Regions from separate parts of the Bradyrhizobium sp. USDA 4516 genome, predicted to be linked through region 2. Evidence: predicted binding sites of a transcription regulator. Region 2 holds the regulator's gene; each other region holds the start of a gene.
What was found. Region 2 encodes PhoB, which activates phosphate uptake and scavenging genes when phosphate is short. Its sites were predicted from a motif close to TGTCATNNANCTGTCAT; they were not measured.
Positions count from the first base shown of each region.

Region 1 (3,401 bases), 4.9 Mb from region 2:
GCCAGCCGCCCATCAGGGTACCCAGCGCCATCGCGCCCTGGCAGGCCAGCACCACCCAGAACGGAATTTCGAAGGTGTCGCCAAGATGGCCCTGCGAATAGAGCAGCACGGCGATGATGCCCATGGTCTTTTGCGCGTCGTTGCCGCCATGGCCGAGCGAATAGAGCGACGCCGAGGCGAATTGCAGGATGCGGAATGCGCGATCGACCGCGAACGGCGTCGAGCGCACCGAGAGCCAGGACACGATCGCGACCAGCACCAGCGCCAGCAGGAAGCCGACCAGCGGCGACAGCACGATCGCGAGCAAGGTCTTGGAGAGCCCGCTCCACACCGCCGCCGAAATCCCCGCCTTCGCCATGCCGGCGCCGACCAGGCCGCCGATCAGCGCGTGCGAGCTCGACGACGGAATGCCCAGCGCCCAGGTGATCACGTTCCAGACGATCGCGCCGACCAATGCTGCGAAGATCACGGTCGCATCCACCACCGACGGCTCGATGATCCCGGTGCCGATCGTGTTGGCAACGTGCAGGCCGAACACCAGGAACGCGAGGAAGTTGAAGAACGCCGCCCAGAACACCGCATATTGCGGCCGCAGCACGCGGGTCGAGACGATGGTCGCGATCGAGTTCGCGGCGTCGTGCAGGCCGTTCAGGAAGTCGAACAGCAGCGCGACCGCGATCAGGATGGTCAGAATTGGAAGACCCAGCGTGGCGTCCACGTGATGCCCCACTCTATTGTGCTTTGTTGAGCATGATCGCCGCGCAAACGCTTCGCGTTTGTCGCAGGGAAAACCGCATCACACTTTTCCGGATCATGCTCAGACTTGCTCGATCACGATCGAGTTGATCTCGTTCGCCACGTCGTCGAAACGGTCGGCCACTTTCTCGAGATGGTCGTAGATCTCCGCGCCGACGATGTAGTCCATCGCGTTGGCGTCGCGGTGCTTCAGGAACAGCTCCTTGAGCCCGATATCCTGGAGATCGTCGACCCGGCCCTCGAGCTTGGTCAGTTCCTCGGTGATCTGGGTCAGCATCGAGACGTTGTGGCCGATCGACTGCAACAGGGGCAGCGCGCGGCCGACCAGATTGGCGCATTCGACGATCAGGCCGCCCATCTCGCGCATCGGCGGCTCGAACTCGCGCACCTCGAACAGCATGACCGCCTTTGCGGTCGCCTGCATCTGGTCGACCGCGTCGTCCATCGAGGTGATCAGGTTCTTGATATCGCCACGATCGAACGGGGTGATGAAGGTGCGGCGAACCGCGGTCAGGACCTCGCGGGTGACGCTATCGGCGTCGTTCTCGAACTGATTGACGCGCTGGCAAAAGACCGGAGTCTCCTCCCCGCCCTTCAGCATGTCCTGCAACGCCAATGCGCATTGCACGGAGGTCTGGGCGTGTCGGGCGAACAGGTCGAAAAACCGCTCTTCCTTGGGCAGGAAGGCGCGAAACCAGCGCAGCATGTCTCAGTTCCATCATTCCGGGACAGCCCTTTTAGCGACTGTCACAGAACTGTCATAGAGCATCTGGCGGGGAAAGCATCGGGATCGACCGCCCGAGCGGGCGGTCGTCCACCGCTAAGTCGGCCGAAAGTCGCCGAGGTCTGCCCTACAGCGACCGCCGCAACAAATGGGCCAGTTCACCGACCAGGCCGCGCCGGAACAGCAGCACGCAGGCCACGAAGATCACGCCCTGGATCACCGTCACCCACTGGCCGAAACCGGCGAGATATTGCTGCATGGCGATGATCACGAAGGCGCCGACCACCGGGCCGAAGATGGTGCCGAGACCGCCGACCAGCGTCATCAGCACGATTTCACCGGACATCGACCAGTGCACGTCGGTGAGCGAGGCATTCTGCGCCACGAACACCTTCAGCGAGCCGGCAAAGCCCGCCAGCGTGCCCGACAGGATGAAGGCGAGCAGCTTGTACTGGTCGGTCTTGTAGCCAAGCGAAATCGCCCGCGGCTCGTTTTCGCGGATCGACTTCAGCACCTCGCCGAACGGCGAGTTGATGGTGCGGTAGATCAGCAGGAACCCGGCGAGGAAGCCGACCAGCACGACATAGTAAAGCACCAGCGGCTTCGAGAGATCGAAGATGCCGAGCAGGTGGCCTTGCGGAATGCCCTGGATGCCGTCTTCACCATGGGTGAACGGCGCCTGCAAATAGAGGAAGTAAAGCAGCTGCGACAGCGCCAGCGTGATCATCGAGAAATAGATGCCCTGCCGCTTGATCGAGATGTAGCCGGTGACCAAGCCGAGCAAGGCCGCGGCCGCGGTGCCGACCAGGATGCCGAGCTCCGGCGTCAGCCCCCACACCTTCAGCGCGTGGGCCGAGACGTAACCGGCGGTGCCGAGGAACATCGCGTGGCCGAACGACAGCAGGCCGCCATAGCCGATCAGGAGGTTGAAGGCGCAAGCGAGCAGCGCGAAGCACAGCGCCTGCATGACGAAGAACGGATAGATCCCCGTCCACGGCACGATCGCCAGCAGCAGCGCCATCGCGGCGAATACGATCATCTCGTCGCGCATCGCGCGCGGCGTGATCGGAAGTGTATCGTCGGTCAATGCTGACATATCAAGCCGCCCGTCCCGTCAGTCCCGTTGGCTTCACCAGCAACACCACCACCATCAGGACAAACACCACGGTGTTGGAGGCCTCGGGATAAAAATACTTGGTCAGTCCCTCGATCACGCCTAGCGCGAAGCCGGTGATGATCGAGCCCATGATCGAGCCCATGCCGCCGATCACGACCACCGCGAACACCACAATGATGAGATCGGCGCCCATCAGCGGGCGGACCTGGTTGATCGGCGCCGACAGCACGCCGGCGAGCGCGGCAAGACCGACGCCGAGCCCGTAGGTCAGCGTGATCATGCGCGGCACGTTGATGCCGAACGCGCGCACCAGCGTCGGGTTCTCGGTTGCGGCGCGCAGGTAGGCGCCGAGCTGTGTCTTCTCGATCAGGAACCAGGTGGCAAGGCACACCACGAGCGAGAAGATGACGACCCAGCCGCGATAGATCGGCAGGAACATGAAGCCGAGATTGACGCCGCCCTTGAGCTGATCCGGGATCGAGTAAGGCAGGCCCGAGGACCCGAAATAGTTCTGGAACACGCCCTGCACGATCAGCGCGATGCCGAAGGTCAGCAGCAATCCGTAGAGATGATCGAGGCCGGTCAGCCATTGCAGCATGGTCCGCTCGAGGATCATGCCGAAGATGCCGACCACGACGGGTGCGATGATCAGCGCCCACCAGTAATTGATGCCGCCCAGGTTGAGCAGGAAATACGCCACGAAGGCGCCCATCATGTAGAGCGCGCCATGCGCGAAATTGATGATGTTGAGCATGCCGAAGATGACGGCGAGCCCCAGACTGAGCAGCGCGTAGAACGAGCCGT
Region 1 covers NZ_JBSRXT010000001.1:7,020,487-7,023,887, reverse strand. The annotation lists gene ACVI1L_RS32040 (inorganic phosphate transporter) at 1-718, opposite strand, end outside; gene ACVI1L_RS32035 (DUF47 domain-containing protein) at 818-1,462, opposite strand; gene ACVI1L_RS32030 (branched-chain amino acid ABC transporter permease) at 1,608-2,576, opposite strand; gene ACVI1L_RS32025 (branched-chain amino acid ABC transporter permease) at 2,578-3,401, opposite strand, start outside.
Region 1: a site for PhoB is predicted at 1,502-1,518, ahead of ACVI1L_RS32035 (DUF47 domain-containing protein). Genes of this name have one in related genera too.

Region 2 (3,401 bases):
AAAAGTGGAAACCGGTTTTCCGATCAGGTCATGCTAAAATTCAGGACACGAAACCATGATCCCCGGGATCATGGTTGAGGGAGACAAGCGATGGCTTCTGAACATACCGCCAAGGCATTCGACAGCGACCTGCAGGAGTTGACCCGCCTGGTCGCCGAGATGGGCGGCCTGGTCGAACGAATGATTACCGAGTCGGTCGACGCGCTGATCCGTCGCGACGTCGCGCTCGGCAAGCGCGTGGTCGCCGCCGACATCGAGATCGACAATCTACAGCGCAACATCGAAGAGCGCGCGGTGCTGACGATCGCGCGCCGCCAGCCGATGGCGATCGACCTGCGTGAGATCGTCAGCGCGATGCGCGTCGCCACCGATCTCGAGCGGATCGGCGACCTCGCCAAGAACATGGGCAAGCGCGTCGCGGCGCTGGAGAGCGATTTCCAGCCGCTGAAGTTGATCCGCGGCCTCGAGCACATGACCGACCTCGTGCTGTCGCAGGTCAAGTCGGTGCTCGACGCCTATGCCGCGCACGACCTGCCGGCGGCGATGAACGTCTGGAAGGGCGACGAGGAGGTCGATGCGATCTGCACCTCGCTGTTCCGCGAACTGCTCACCTACATGATGGAAGATCCGCGCAACATCTCGTTCTGCATCCATCTGATGTTCTGCGCCAAGAACATCGAGCGGATCGGCGATCACGCCACCAATATCGCCGAGACCGTGTTCTACATGATCGAGGGCCAGCAGATCACCGACAAGCGCCCGAAGGGCGACATGACCACTTTTGCCACCACGGTGCCGGGCAACTGAGGCATGATCGGCAAGCACGGAACCGGCAAGAGCGAAACTGGACGATCCTCGCGACAAATCGTTTCCGCGGGGACTATGCTCAAGGAAGTAAGCGTTTCGGTTTGCGTCCGGGCAACGGATCACCACAGAGAAAGAACTTAAACCGATGAGCGCACGCATTCTGGTAGTCGAAGACGAGGAAGCGCTGACGACGCTATTGCGCTACAATCTCGATGCGGAAGGCTACGATGTCGAGACGGTGGGGCGCGGCGACGATGCGGATACAAGGCTGAAGGAGCGCGTTCCCGACCTCGTGGTGCTGGACTGGATGCTGCCGGGCCTGTCCGGCATCGAACTGTGCCGCCGCCTGCGGGCGCGGCCCGAGACCAAGCAGCTTCCGATCATTATGCTGACCGCGCGCGGCGAGGAAAGCGAGCGCGTGCGCGGGCTTGCCACCGGCGCCGACGATTACATCGTCAAGCCGTTCTCGGTGCCGGAGCTGCTGGCGCGGGTGAAGGGCCTCTTGCGCCGCGCCAGCCCGGAGCGGCTTGCGACCGTGCTGACCTACGGCGACATCGAGCTCGACCGCGAGAAGCGCCGCGTGGCGCGCTCGGGCCGTCCGATCGATCTCGGGCCGACCGAGTATCGCCTGCTCGAATTCTTCCTCGAGCATCCCGGCCGCGTGTTCAGCCGCGAGCAATTGCTCGACAGCGTCTGGGGCCGCGACATCTACATCGATGAGCGCACCGTCGACGTGCATATCGGCCGCCTGCGCAAGCTGCTCAATCCGGGCCGCGAGCAGGATCCGATCCGCACTGTGCGCGGCGCCGGCTACGCGCTCGACGACCGCTTTGCCAAGGCCGAGCCGCAGCCGTAACGGCCATGCGGCATTCATAAACCGCAACACGGCGTCGTCCCGGCGAAAGCCGGGACCCATACGCCGCGGCCAGCGCAATCGGCACGCGGCCAGACGGCTTTCTAACAACACCCATTCGTGGTTATGGGTCCCGGCCTGCGCCGGGACGAGGCCGGTGATGTAGCGGTAGCCCGGATGGAGCCGACGGGTCGCGCGAACGAGCGCCCCGTTGGCTCCATCCGGGCTGCGTCACACAAAAAAATCCCCGCTTTCGCGGGGATTTGTCTTTGAGGTCTTCCGTCGTTTTCCCGAGTGCTCACTTGATCTGCGGTTTCGCCGACGGCCGGCGGCGATCGGCGGCGGGCTGGTAGGCGACGCGCGAGTGATGCGCGCAATAGGGCAGGCCGCCGAGCGCTTTGCCGCCGCAGAAGAAGAATTCCGGGCTCGAGGGATCGCCGACCGGCCAGTGACAGGTGGCCTCGTTGAGCTCGAGCAGCGACAGCCGCTGGCTCATCGGCACCACATTGTCGTAGGAGATCGGATCGGGCTCCATCTCGGCCTCGAAGGCGTGCGCCAGCGCGGTGTTGCCGCGCGAGACCGGGCGCGCCACCCGCATCATGTGCTGGGCGGGGCGGGCCTTGCGCTGCCGCGGCGCGGCCGTGGAGGGTGCCTTGGCGCGGCCGGAGAGGCCGAGCCGATGCACTTTGCCGATCACGGCGTTTCGCGTCACATTGCCAAGTTCCGCCGCGATCTGGCTGGCCGACAGGCCGGACTCCCAGAGCTTCTTCAGCTGCTCGACGCGATCGTCGGACCAGGTCAATACAGTCATCGCATTCTTCCCTTCGCGTAGCGCCGGCCAATCATTGGAGCGGCGCTGCGAGCCAATCTGGACAAATATCCCTGCGGCCAGAATCCCTTAGCCCTCGCCGGGCACGGTGTTGCGCCCGAACGTTTACGCGAGACACAAAGGCTACTTAGAGGGTCCAGTACCGCCGCACGAGATGTCGTACCCGACAGGCCAAACGCTACAATATGGCGTGACTCTGGCGCAAGAGTCCGCGGTCGTGCGTCCACATGTTCCCACACAGTTAAGCATCGCGATGAGGCTTTTCCACCGCACCGGAATGCTCCGGATTGCGCTCGTTTCGCATTGCAGGAAGGCCACTTCGTGGCGATTGACACTTACCGACCGCAGCATAGAATGCCCGCCACGTGCCGCCCGCAAAGGCGGCCGTTTTGTTTTCCGAAGCTGGCCGTTGCTGCGCTGGCGTCAAGGCGCGCGGCAATTGTCGGCTTAAAAACCGTCAGTGATCGTCATGACCAACGCTGCCACGTCGCATCTGCTCCCCGTCTTCGCCAGGGTCGATCTCGGTTTCGAGCGCGGTGAGGGCGCCTGGCTGATCGCAACCAACGGCGACCGCTATCTCGATTTCACCTCGGGCGTCGCGGTCAACGCGCTCGGGCACGCGCATCCGCATCTCGTCAAGGCGCTGCAGGAACAGGCGACCAAGCTCTGGCACATGTCGAACCTGTTCAAGAGCCCGGACGGCGAGGTGCTTGCCGCGCGGCTGTGCGAGCAGAGCTTTGCCGACTTCGTGTTCTTCTGCAATTCCGGCGCGGAAGCGATGGAGGGCGTGATCAAGCTGGTCCGCCACTATCACTTCTCCAAGGGCCATGGCGAGCGCTACCGCATCATCACCTTCGAGGGCGCCTTCCACGGCCGCACGCTGGGCACGCTGGCGGCGACCGGCTCGGCGAA
Region 2 covers NZ_JBSRXT010000001.1:2,134,318-2,137,718, reverse strand. The annotation lists gene phoU (phosphate signaling complex protein PhoU) at 91-807, shown strand; gene phoB (phosphate regulon transcriptional regulator PhoB) at 953-1,663, shown strand; gene ACVI1L_RS09960 (GcrA family cell cycle regulator) at 1,959-2,471, opposite strand; gene ACVI1L_RS09955 (aspartate aminotransferase family protein) at 2,959-3,401, shown strand, end outside.

Region 3 (3,401 bases), 1.3 Mb from region 2:
CATGCTGACCACGGTGCGCATCGCACCGGGCAATGCCAACCTGATCCTCGGCTGCGACCTCGTCGTCGCCACCAGCGTGCCGGCGCTGAGCCGCGCCGAGCGCGGCGTCACCCGCGCCGTGGTCAACGCCGATCTCTTGCCGACCGCGAGCTTCGTGATCGATCCCGATATCGACTTCGAAGCCAGCTCGATGCGCGATGCGCTAAACGGCGCGGTGACGCCTGGCGACCTCGATATCCTCGACGCCACCGGGCTTGCCACCGCGCTGATGGGCGACAGCATCGCCACCAACGCCTTCATGCTCGGCTTTGCCTTTCAGCGCGGCGCGATCCCGCTGTCGCTGGAAGCGATCCTGAAGGCGATCGAGCTCAACGGCGCCGCCATCGAGATGAACAAGACCGCGTTCTTGTGGGGCCGGCTCGCCGCGCATGATCTGCAACGCGTGGTCAGCGCCGCACGCTTCAAGAGCGCCGGCGCCGCGCCGGCCAAGAAGACGCTTGATGAGGCGATCGCGTTCCGCGCCAAATTCCTCACCGACTATCAGGACGCGGCCTACGCCAGGCGCTATCTCGACGATGTAGCGCGCGTCCGCACCGCCGAGGCGGCGGCCGCGCCGGGCTCGCAGGACCTGACGGAGGCCTTCGCAAAGGGCCTGTTCAAGCTGATGGCCTACAAGGATGAATACGAAGTCGCGCGGCTCTATTCCGACGGCGAGTTCAGCAAGGCCTTGAGGGAACAATTCCAAGGCAATTCCGGCTTGAAGGTCTTGCTGGCGCCGCCGCTGCTGGCCCAGCGCGATCTCGTCACCGGGCGGCTGCAGAAGCGTGAATTCGGTCCGTGGATCTTCACGGCGTTCGGCATGCTCGCAAGGCTGAAGGGCCTGCGCGGCACCGCCTTCGACATCTTCGGCTATACCGCCGAGCGCAAGATGGAGCGCGCATTGCCGGTCGAGTATTCGGCGATGGTCCTGCGTCACCTCGACGGCAAGAAGCCGCTCGACTTGCCGCGCCTCGTGGCGCTGGCGAAGGCTGCGGAGCTCGTGCGTGGTTATGGCCACATCAAGGAGGGCAACGTCGCCCGCTACCGCACCGAATGCGCTCGGCTGGAGCGCGCGATCAGCCAGCCGCTGGCGCAGGCGGCGGAGTAAGGCCGGGGAACTTTCCACAGCCGCCCTGGTTGACCGGCAACCCTGCCTGCAAGCGGTGGCTGGATTCGTACGCCCGAGCCCCTACATGATGGCTGTCTGTTCGAGTGATTTCAGGAGGCCGTTTGATGGTCCTGAAAAACGCTTTTGTTGCAACCGTTTGTACCGCGTGCCTGGCTTTGGGCGGCGTGGCGTTGGCTGACGAGTATCGCCCCAGCGAGTTCTTCAGCCTCGATCTTTCACGCGCAGTGTTGTCGCCGAAGCCGCTTGGCCCGCCGGCGCAGTTCGAGCCCGTTCCGGTCGAGGCGAAGACCGACCATGGCCCCGATCAGCATGCGAATGTCGAGCCGCAGGTCGAGGAGCCGAAAGTCGCGCCGAAGAAAGCCGTGCGGACCACCAGGGTGACCGCGCCGCACGAGAAGAAGCGCGCGGAAGCGCGCGTGCCCGCCCGTGCCAAGCTCGCGCGCCGCCACTCGAACCCGCTCGATGCGGAGGCCCGTGACACACGGATCCAGACCTGGCCGTGCCGCACCGGCGGCATCTGCAACTGGCATCGGTGAGGCGGCGCTCTCGCGCCTCTGCTTTCTCGAAGTGCGTCAATCCTTGACCCGTCATCCTGAGGTGCGAGCGAAGCGAGCCTCGAAGGATGGATCGGCCACGGACGGGCCGTTCATCCTTCGAGACGGCCGCTTCGCGACCTCCTCAGGATGACGGGTTTGGTGCTTGAGCGCTCGATATCCGGGGCCGCCGTCCCAGCAGCCGCCCCCGAGTCATCCCGCCGTCGCAAAACCGTCGGCGGAGAGTCAAGAAACCGTAAGGCCGGAGTCAAGGAGCGCAGGCAAAACCTTCGTTGCGATTCGACGAAGGTTATTCGATGCCGACAGCGAACTCCGCGAGGCGGCGAGGCCTCACCCGGCGCCAGCTTCTGGTGCGCTCGGCGTCGACCGCGGCGCTGGCGGGATTCGGCGCGCTGGCAAGACCGTATCTGAGCCGCGCCGCGGATCGGCCCGCGATTGCGGGCATCCAGTCCGGCGACGTGGCAAGCGATTCCGCTGTCATCTGGGCGCGCGCCGATCGCGCCGCGCGGATGCACATCGAATGCGCCGCGGTCGAAAGCTTCGCCAGCATCCTGCGCACCGTGTCCGCCGATGCGCTGCCCGAGCGCGACTTCACCGCCAAGCTGCTGCTCGACGGCCTGCCGCCGGGCCAGGACCTGTTCTATCGCGTGCGCTTCGAGGACCGCGAGGGCACATCAGGCGAAAGCCGGGTCGGCCATTTCCGAACCGCGCCGGCCGACCGGCGTCCCGTCTCGTTCGTCTGGTCCGGCGACGTCGTCGGGCAGGGCTGGGGCATCGACCCCGCGCGCGGCGGCTTGCGCAGCTACCGCACCATGCTGGACGAGCGTCCGGACTTCTTCATCCATTCCGGCGATCACATCTACGCCGATTGCACGGTGCCGTCGGAGCAGAAACTCCCAAACGGTGAGATCTGGCGCAACATCGTCACCGAGGAGAAATCCGTCGTCGCGCAGAGCCTCGATCAGTTTCGCGGCAACTACAAATACAACTGGCTCGACGAGAGTTTCCGCGCCTTCCACGCCGAGGTGCCGATGTTCGCGCAGTGGGACGACCACGAGGTGGCCGACGACTGGTCGCCACTCGGCACCACCGATGCGACCGGCTATGAGGCGGACGGCAGCTCGCGCCTGGTGGCACGGGCACGCCGCGCCTTCCACGAATTCATGCCCATGCGGCTGATGCCGGAGCGCGATGGCCGCGTCTACCGCAAGATTCCCTACGGGCCGCTGCTCGACGTCTTCATCATCGACATGCGCTCCTATCGCGATTCCAGCTGGAACAAGCAGGGCGATCCGGACCACGCCTGCATCCTCGGCCAGAGCCAGCTCGCCTGGCTGAAGCGGGAGCTGGTGGCGTCGGATGCTGTCTGGAAGGTGATCGCGGCGGATCTGCCGATCGGCCTCGTCAGCCTCGATGCGGTCGCGCTCGGCGACGGGCCGCCCGCGCGGCGCGAGCACGAGATCGCCGATCTGTTGTCCTTCATGAAGCGCGCCGGGGTCCGCAACACGGTGTGGCTCACCGCCGACATGCACTACACCGCCGCGCATCACTATGATCCGAACCGCGCGGTTTTCCAGGAGTTCGAGCCGTTCTGGGAGTTCGTCTCCGGTCCGCTGCATGCCGGCACCTGGTCGCCGGGCGAGCTCGACAACACCTTTGGCCCGAAGGCGATGTACCAG
Region 3 covers NZ_JBSRXT010000001.1:802,451-805,851, reverse strand. The annotation lists gene ACVI1L_RS03810 (indolepyruvate ferredoxin oxidoreductase family protein) at 1-1,147, shown strand, start outside; gene ACVI1L_RS03805 (hypothetical protein) at 1,273-1,704, shown strand; gene ACVI1L_RS03800 (alkaline phosphatase D family protein) at 2,019-3,401, shown strand, end outside.
Region 3: a site for PhoB is predicted at 1,913-1,929, ahead of ACVI1L_RS03800 (alkaline phosphatase D family protein). Genes of this name have one in related genera too.

Region 4 (3,401 bases), 650 kb from region 2:
CGACCCCCGCAAGCGGGAGGGGTACAGCGGGCATGCCTCGTCTCAATCTCATCATGCGTTACTTGCCCGCACCCAGTCCCAGCGCCTCGACCATCACGCGGAACACCTCAGTGTTGTCCATCGAGCCATGGACGCGCTCGCTGCCCGGTCCGGTCGCGGTGAGGATGACATCCTCGCCGGAATGCACGCTGGCGCCGATCATCGCCGGCAGATTGCCGAACCGCAGCACAACGCCGGGGACATCCTTGTACCTGTCATTGGCCTTGAACGTGTCGGGCTGGTCGCCCCTCACGGTCGGCTCGTTCGGATCGTCGAGCTTCGGGCGGAACGTCTCGTAGTGATCCGGCAGGCTGGCCGAGAAGATCGCAAGGCGCCGGCTGACATCGACCCTTGACGGATAACCTTCGGCGTCCGGCGCCGGATAATTCGGAAACCCGGCTTTCTCGTAGACGCCGACGCGCTCGCGCAGCGGCACGTTGGGTGTCGCCGCCATGTCGTCATTGATGGTGCCGACCAGGCTGTTCGGATGGTTGTGGTCGGCCACGACCAGGATCAGCGTGTCGTCGTTGCGCGCTTTCGCCCAGTCCTTTGCGAGCCGCACCGCGTTGTCGAGCATGATGGTGTCGTGGACCGCGCGCTCCATGTCGAGCAGATGGGCGTATTTGTCGATCAGGCCGGACTCGACCATCAGGAAGAAACCGGCCTCGTGCTTCGACAGCACCGTGAGCGCGGCCTGGACCTGCTCGGTCAGGTCCGGCTGTTCGGGGAATTTCCTGACGCCGCCTCCCTTGAGGAATTTGCGGTCAAGCGCGCCGTCCATGTTGCCGGCGGCGAACAGGCCGAGCAGTTGGCGGGTGTCCGGTTTGGCCGCGAGCGTGGCGAGTTCGCCTGCGGTCATCGCTACCGGATAGCCGGCGTCGCGGAAGCGCGCGAGATAGTCGACATCGTCCTTGCGTTTCGATCCGGACGCGGATTGCGGCAGGAAGTTCGCGGAGCCGCCGCCCATCAGCACGTCGGGCTTCGCGTCAAAATATTGCGCGACGATCGCGTCATAGGCGGCGCGGCGGCGGGTATGCGCAACCATCGCCGCCGGCGTCGCGTCCTCGACCTCGGTGTTGGTGACGATGCCGACCGCGAGGCCCGCCCGGCGCTTGGCGAGGCTCGCGATGGTCTCGACCCTGGGATCGTCGAGCGGATCGGGCGTGCGATCGGCGTAGACGCCGAGCGCATTGACCGCGGCCTTGTGACCGGTGGCGTAGGCGCTCGCGGCATTCGCCGAATCGGTGATGATCGAGTCCGAGCCGGCGGTCGCGACCAGCGCCATATGCGGCATGTCGTCGATCGCGAGCTTGCCGCGGCTCTTGCCCTCCGCGATTCCCTTGGAGAGGATTCGCGCGGCGACGCGATGCGACGGCGACATCCCGTCGCCGATGAACAGGATCACGTTCCTGGCCTTGCGTGCCCCGGTGTCGTAGACGGTCCAGGTCACGGTCCGGCTCTGCGTGCCGTCACTGACTTCGACGGCGACCTGCCCGGGCTTGACGAGCGAGACATCGCGCAGCAACAGCGCCGACTGCTCCCGGCCGGCCTCGTGCGCGGTGAATGTGCCGCCCTGGCCGAACACCGCGGCATAGTCCGCGCCGTTCAGCGTGACCTTGAGCTTTGCTTGATCGACCAATTCCGGAAGCTCGACCTTGAAGTCGAATTTGGCGCCGACGAGGATATCGGCGCGATCGATCGGATAGATCGTCTGGGCGAACGCCGGCGCTGCCGACAACGCCAGCGTGACGGCCATACCGGCAACTTGCTTGATCATGATCGATGCTCCGCTCTCGCGCATCATGCGCATCGGAGCGGAGGCTAGTTGCGGCGGATGACGGCGCAATGAGGCGCGCCGGGGCGTATTGCCGCAAGGGCCGGCGCGATTTCAGCGCGCCATCTGCTGCGGATCGTAGAAGAAGCGCTCTTCGACCAGCTCCTCGTCGCGCCAGATCTGCCAGGCGACCTCCTCCATGCTGCGGACCTTGCCGTCCTTGCCGGTGAATTCGAAGCGCCAGCAGATCGCCGAATGATCGCCGTCGAGCAGGAGCGGCCCGAGCCGCGTGGTCTTGACGCCGGCGACCGCCGCCAGCACCGCCGCCTCGCGCGCCGCCAGCGCCTCGCGGCCGACCCGCCACTCGCCGTCATTCTCCTGGGTGCGGGCATCGACTGAATAGAAGTTCCTGATCGCGCCGACATGGTCGTTGGACTCGACCGTGTCAGCGAAGGCTTGCAACGTCCTAAGCGAGGGCATCGGGCATTCTCCATTTACCGACTTACAGTCGGTATTTATCGACTAGTAGTCGGTAAGTCAATTGGCTTGCGTCTGGAACTGGGCTAGAGATGCGCCATGGCAACCCAGGCCGAACGGCGCGAGAAAACCAGAGCCGCCATCGTCAAGGCGGCGCGGCGCATTTTTGGCGAGCGCGGCTTCGCCGCTGCGACGATGGACGACATCGCCGCCGGCGCGCGTGTCGCCAAGGGCGCGGTCTATCATCACTTCGCGACCAAGGAGGCGGTGTTCGAGGCGGTGTTCGAGCAGGTGTCGATCGACCTTGTTGCCGATCTCGACCGCATCTCGCGCGCCGAGAACGATCCGCTGGCGGCGATGGCGGCGGGCACGCAGGGCTATTTCGCGGCGTGTTCGAAAGGCCCGACCGGCCAGATCATCTTGCGCGACGGCCCCGCCGTGCTCGGCTGGGAACGCTGGCGCGAGATCGACGCCAAGCATTTCGGCGGCAAGTTTCCGCGCGCGCTGGCCGCCGCGATGGATGCCGGCGTGATCGCCAAGCAGCCGATCGAGCCCCTGGCGCGGCTGCTGCTCGGCGCGGTGACGGAAGCCGCGGTTGCGGTCTCCGCGGGGCCGGATATCGGCAAGACCGGCACCGATTACGCGCGCGCGTTCCGCTCGCTGCTGGATGCGCTCAGGGTGAAGTAGGCAGGCCTCTCTCCCCACGTCGTCCCGGCGAAGGCCGGGACCCAACCACAGGGAGGAGTCGTGGAAGCGCTGGAGCACCAGCGTGCTTCATAACCATGGCCGGTGGTTATGGGTCCCGGGTCGCGCTTCGCTTGCCCGGGACGACAAGGCGAGAGGGTGCCGCCTCAGTCCTTGTCGTTCTCGAGCTGGAAGATCTGCGAGCCTTCGCCGCTCGAGATGAGGCCAGTCTTGTTGTACAGGCCGAGCTTGGCGCGGGTGTCAGCAATGTCGAGGTTGCGCATCGTCAGCTGGCCGATGCGGTCGGCCGGCGTGAAGGCGGCGTCCTCGACCTTCTCCATGCTGAGCCGCTCCGGCGCGTAGGTGAGGTTCGGGCTCTCGGTGTTTGATATCGAGTAGTCGTTGCCGCGGCGCAGCTCGAGCGTCA
Region 4 covers NZ_JBSRXT010000001.1:2,786,402-2,789,802, forward strand. The annotation lists gene ACVI1L_RS12770 (alkaline phosphatase) at 59-1,816, opposite strand; gene ACVI1L_RS12775 (nuclear transport factor 2 family protein) at 1,928-2,293, opposite strand; gene ACVI1L_RS12780 (TetR/AcrR family transcriptional regulator) at 2,390-2,977, shown strand; gene argG (argininosuccinate synthase) at 3,142-3,401, opposite strand, start outside.
Region 4: a site for PhoB is predicted at 1,874-1,890, ahead of ACVI1L_RS12770 (alkaline phosphatase). Genes of this name have one in related genera too.